2 linked regions of the Granulosicoccus antarcticus IMCC3135 genome follow. The protein of the gene in region 1 interacts with the protein of each later gene in a pairwise test. Links are inferred from orthologs where the notes say so. Each region holds a gene or a part of one and is shown in the gene's direction. Other genes may lie near its edges.

The links. Proteins that work in one complex are often made in the same cells at the same time.
Region 2: the proteins of IMCC3135_RS29315 (region 1) and ndk interact in binary tests that used the Escherichia coli proteins (3 or more experiments, as listed by UniProt). The link is inferred for Granulosicoccus antarcticus IMCC3135 from one-to-one orthologs.

What each region holds. Positions count from the first base shown.
Region 1 is NZ_CP018632.1:6,770,706-6,773,539, forward strand. It holds IMCC3135_RS29315 (5-formyltetrahydrofolate cyclo-ligase), read left to right. Parts: upstream 1-1,007; coding sequence 1,008-1,661; downstream 1,662-2,834. Other genes in the region: IMCC3135_RS29295 (UPF0149 family protein), read right to left, coding at 1-53; IMCC3135_RS29300 (TIGR02449 family protein), read left to right, coding at 96-350; IMCC3135_RS29305 (cell division protein ZapA), read left to right, coding at 347-763; ilvA (threonine ammonia-lyase, biosynthetic), read right to left, coding at 1,672-2,834. UniProt on the Escherichia coli protein: Involved in the removal of 5-formyltetrahydrofolate.
Region 2 is NZ_CP018632.1:5,487,618-5,490,599, reverse strand. It holds ndk (nucleoside-diphosphate kinase), read left to right. Parts: upstream 1-1,266; coding sequence 1,267-1,698; downstream 1,699-2,982. Other genes in the region: pilW (type IV pilus biogenesis/stability protein PilW), read left to right, coding at 2,888-2,982; rlmN (dual-specificity RNA methyltransferase RlmN), read left to right, coding at 1,764-2,891; IMCC3135_RS23785 (MFS transporter), read left to right, coding at 614-1,198; nrdR (transcriptional regulator NrdR), read left to right, coding at 1-520. UniProt on the Escherichia coli protein: Major role in the synthesis of nucleoside triphosphates other than ATP. The ATP gamma phosphate is transferred to the NDP beta phosphate via a ping-pong mechanism, using a phosphorylated active-site intermediate.

The sequences.
Region 1 (2,834 bases):
GGCATGTCTAGCCGCTCAAGAGCGTTCGATACAGTCTGATTGGTCAAAGTCACAAGTAACTAGGCATTCCCAGCAAAACAATCTTCAAGTATACAATGAGCGTCAATCAACCTGACGAGGCCGTAGGTATGAGTCGCTCCATAGTAGATGTGCAATTTGACGCGCTCGAAGCGCGCATGACCACATTAATCACACTTTGCACCCGGCTAAAGCAGGAAAATCAATCTCTCAGGGAGCAGCAGCACTCACTGGTTGAAGAGCGTGCACGTCTGATCGAAAAAAACGAGACAGCGCGCAGCAAGGTGGAACAGATGATCGTACGGTTAAAGTCACTGGAACTCAACCAATGAACAACAGACACAAAGATCGCAAAGCGGATCCCGGTGGCAATCGTCCAGCCAAACTACGCATTCTGGACAAGGAAGTACAGATTGCCTGTAAACCGGGCGAAGAAGATGACCTGCTGCAGGCGGCCGCTTACATCGACAAGTCCATGCGTGAGCTACGAAACCGTAATACGACCTCCAGCATTGAAAAAATTGCCATCGTGACGGCCATCAACACGGCAAACGCCCTACTCAAGTCACGTTCTCTGGAAAGCAGCCATGCACGTGAACAGGCAGGCACCGCAGACGAGGCGGATATCACAGAGCGTCTGTCTGTACTCAATAGCAAGCTGGATGAACTACTCGAGATCGATGTCGACACTCAGGATGCCGACACTCAAGACGATGTCGCAAATCAGACAAAGGAGCCAGAGTAACCAAGCATTGATTTCACGTCCTTACAAGTTCGTGCTAGTCTGTAAGTCGTATCTTCTGCGGTGTTTGTTATTCGGCTGGGTATATCCCTTGAGCCTAATTTCTCACCCCGGGGATGGTTCGGTCACTGTTGTTGTGCATGTCCGCTACGGCGGAAAGCCTGATACGGTTCCGGCCGTCCCCACCTGAACCGCTTGGTTCAAGGTAGCACACCAAAAACGGCACCGTGGTTGATACACTTTTCCAATGACACCCGACAACACTGCGCCACCGGCCACTGCCGACAAGAATTCTGAACGCGATGACACGCGTCAGCAGCTGCAGCAACTGCGAAAACTGATGGATCCGGCCATGATAGCCGTGCACTCCAGCACCATCGCCGCCAACATCCTCACTCTGTCGGGCAATGCCTTGAAAATCGGTGCCTATCTGGCATTCGGCCACGAGGTGAACGTCGATGAATTCATGGCGCAATGCCGAGATCAGGGCCAATCCACTTATGTGCCGCTCATCCAGAGCGATAACACACTGATATTTGCCTCACTCACCGATGACACACCCATCATTCTGAACAAATATGCCATTCGCGAACCGGTGACAGATCAGAAAACCTGCCTGCCTGCGACATCTCTGGATATCGTGATCGTGCCGTTACTCGGCTTCGACGCTCAGTGTCAACGCATGGGCATGGGCGGTGGCTACTACGACCGGACTTTCGCCTATAAACGTCAGGCATTACAAGACAACTCGATAAACCCGGCCCCCTTGCTGATTGGCGTTGCCTTCGAATCGCAATGTGTCGACAGCGTCTTTCCAGACTGGTGGGATGTGACGCTGGATCACGTCGTGACCGAGAAGAATATCTATTCTCGCAACGGACCGGTCACACCGATCCGCTGATCAGAAGCTCCTAGCGCAGAAACAGAGAGTAGGCCTCGTTATCTGATTCATCTTCGGCCTTGTAGCCCAGCTCATCAATGAACTGTTTCAGGCTTTCCTCATCCCCTTCCGGCAATGCCAGACCCACCAGCACCCGTCCGTAAGCTGCACCGTGATTGCGATAATGAAACAGCGTGATGTTCCAACGCTCGCCCATGGCAGTCAGAAAATGCAACAAAGCCCCCGGACGCTCTGGAAAGACGAACCGGAAAAGCTTTTCGGAAGCAATATCGGCATGCCCACCGATCATGTGCCGCAAATGTAGCTTGGCAGTATCGTTACGACTCATATCAAGCACATCGTAATCGCTCTGTCGCAACGTCTGCATGAGACTTTCGCGCTCCTCAGAACCACCCGGTAGCTCGACACCAGCAAAGACATGCGCTGTTCCGGCATCAGCATACCGGTAGTTGAACTCGGTAATGCCACGTTTGCCCAGCGCTTTGCAGAAGGCCAGAAAACTACCCGGCTTTTCAGGAATGGTCACCGCCAGCAGAGCTTCACGACTGTCGCCCAGCTCGACGCGCTCCGCCACGTGCCGGATACGGTCAAAGTTGATATTGGCACCACTGTTGATGGCAATCAGGGTCTGACCGCTGACATTACGCTCCTTCACGTATCGCTTCATGCCGGCGACTGCAAGCGCACCTGCAGGCTCTGTCAGGGTTCGTGTTTCGTTGAAGATATCCTTGATGGCTGCAGCCATCTCGTCGACTGTGACCAGAATGACTTCGTCCAGAAATTCGCGACAAACCTCAAAACAGTGCTCTCCGACCTGCTTGACGGCGACGCCATCGGCAAACAGGCCAACCTGAGGAAGAGTGATGCGTTCGTCGGCCGCCAGCGAATCGTGCATAGAGGCCGCATCGACAGGCTCCACACCAATGATGCGAACTTCAGGTCGCAAATATTTCATGTACACACTGATGCCTGCTGCCAGACCGCCGCCACCGATCGGGACAAACACGGCATCCAGTGATTCGGGATGTTGCCGACACAGTTCCACCGCCACGGTGCCCTGCCCTGCAATGGTGTTCGGGTCATCAAAGGGATGGATGAACGGAAAGCCTCGTTCTTCACCCAGCTTCAGGGCAAAACTCAGTGCAGTATCAAAATCATCACCGTGCAGAATGG
Region 2 (2,982 bases), 1.3 Mb from region 1 along the record:
TGGTGCTATCGATACACGCGTTGTAGATTCAAGACTGGTGGGCGATAGCGACCAGGTCCGTCGTCGACGGGAATGTACGGAGTGTGAAGAGAGATTTACCACTTATGAAACTGCGGAACTGAACCTTCCCCGAATCGTCAAGTCCCGTGGTAATCGAGAACCATTTTCTGACAAGAAGCTGCAGGCCGGTTTCCAGAAGTCGCTGGAAAAGCGTCCGGTCAGTGTCGAGCTGATTGATGAGGCAGTGGCGCGTGTAAAACACCGCTGTCTGGTCGCCGGTGAGCGGGAGATCGATGCTCGGCGTATTGGTGAGTGGGTGATGGAAGAGTTGAAGCAGCTGGATCAGGTTGCCTATATCCGGTTTGCCTCTGTTTATCGACAATTTGCCGATGCTGCCGCGTTCCGGGAAGCCCTTGATACGCTGGAGCGAAGCCCTGAGCGTAGCTCGGATGATCTGGCCAGCCAGTTATCCCTGCTACCTGATAGTAAGGACATGAAAGGTGGCGGGGCAAGTGACTGAGTCAGCGTTTGCAGACTACGTTTGCCGGATGATGATGAAACGCTGTGCTTTGCCCCCATGCTTAACTGCATATAACCGAGAGAAAACAATACCTTGTCTACAATAGTCGTGGTTCGAAAGGGTTCAACTGCCTGTATAGCTGCCGATACGTTGACGACCTTCGGCGACACTCGCCTGTCCAGTTCCATGGATGCCAATCATTCCAAGATTCAGACCTTTGGCCGGACACATATGGGCATAGTCGGCAGTGCTGCGCATATGCTGGTTGCCGAGCGTGCCTTCAACGACAAAGAGGTGAAAGCTGACTTCTCCAGTCGCGATGCGGCGTTCGACAGTCTGATTCGCCTGCACCCGGTACTCAAGGAGCACTATTATCTGAATCCGAAGGATTCTGAGGAAGATCCCTACGAGACAACGCAGATTGATGCGGTTTTCGTTAATTCGAATGGCATCTTCGGTTTGTTTGCCTTGCGGGAAGTTTATGAGTACACGCGCTTCTGGGCGGTGGGTTCAGGTGCCAGTTACGCATTGGGAGCCATGCACGCTGTTTATGATCGCTACAAGAGTGCCAAGGACATCGCACGCGCTGGCGCTGAGGCAGGAGCAACCTTTGATACCTCGTCACAACTGCCATTGACCTCGAAAAGCATACGTTTGAGTAATTCCCGAGGCCAGTAGTACTGTCAAATCCGCTACAATGGTGGGTTGACTGATTTCCATTTCAAACTATTTTTCAGGAGTGCCGCATGGCCGTTGAACGTACACTTTCCATCATCAAGCCCGATGCCGTTGCCAAGAACGTAATTGGTGAAATCTACAGCACCTTCGAAAAGGCAGGTCTGAAGGTTGTTGCTGCTCGCATGATGCACCTGACTACAGAGCAGGCTGGCGAGTTCTATGCGGTCCACAAGGAGCGTCCTTTCTACAACGACCTGGTCAGCTTCATGACATCCGGTCCTGTCATGGTGCAGGCTCTGGAAGGCGAGAATGCCGTACTGGCACATCGTGAAGTCATGGGTGCAACTAACCCTGCAGAAGCTGCTGAAGGCACTATCCGCAAGCGTTTCGCATCGTCCATCGATGAGAACGCCTGTCACGGTTCCGATGCAACAGATACTGCTGCTCAGGAAATCGCATTTTTCTTCGGTGATGATGGCGTTTGCCCACGCACTCGTTAAGACCGATTCAGTAACGTTGTAAACCGAGTGGCCTTATACTTGTCTAATACTTTCACGGTCCTGTTATGACCGATACAGCCCTTGTCAATTTGTTTGATCTGGATCGCCAGGCGCTCACCGATTTTCTGGTGAGCCAGGGCGAGAAGCCTTTTCGTGCCAAACAGATACTCAAGTGGCTATATCAGCATAATGTGCGCGATATCGACGCCATGACAGATGTATCCAAGGCCACTCGGGCCATGTTGAAGGAGCGCACGACTACTGTGTTGCCCGGTGTTCAGGAAGCGCAACTGAGCCGCGACGGCACTGCCAAGTGGTTGTTCGAACTGCACGATGGCAACTGTATTGAAACTGTTTATATTCCCGAGAACGATCGAGGCACTCTGTGCGTCTCCTCGCAGGTGGGGTGTGCTCTGGATTGTTCGTTCTGCTCTACCGGGCGACAAGGGTTCAATCGCAACCTGAGCGTGTCGGAAATCATTGGTCAGGTGTGGTTGGCAACCAATTTGCTGGCACTGGAGCCTGCAACCCGTGACCAACGCATCACCAATGTAGTGATGATGGGTATGGGCGAGCCACTGCTCAACTATCGCCACCTGGTGCCTTCATTGAACCTGATGATGGATGATCTGGGTTATGGGCTGAGCAAAAGACGCGTAACCGTCAGCACCTCGGGCGTTATTCCGGCCATGGACAAGCTGACAGCCGATGTCGACATCTCGCTGGCAGTGTCTCTGCATGCGCCCAATGATGCTTTGCGTAATGAGCTGGTCCCCGTCAATCGTAAATACCCCATCAAGGATCTGATGGCGGCCTGTTGGCGTTATGTGGAAGGCGAAGAGGCAGCCTCTCAACGCAAGAAGCATGTGCTGTTCGAGTACGTCATGCTGTCCGGAGTCAACGACAAAGTTGAGCAGGCGCACGAACTGGCCGAACTGTTGCGTGGTTTCCCGTGTAAGGTCAACCTGATCCCGTTCAACCCGTTCCCACAATCCGGTTATCTGCGATCCTCGAGAAATGCCGTGGAACGCTTTGCCCGAATTCTGAGCGATGCTGGAATTCTCACTCTCAAGCGTACGACGAGAGGTGATGATATCGATGCAGCGTGCGGGCAGTTAGCGGGTGATATTGACGACCGAAGCAAGCGGCACGTGAAGTTCATGGAGCCACGATTTGGAGAACAGGGTCGATGAAGATAGCCAGTAAAACAATACTGCTGCTGGGCATGCTGCTTGTTTTGCAGGGCTGCACCGGTGGTGGCGAGCTCAGTCCCGAAAAAAGTCA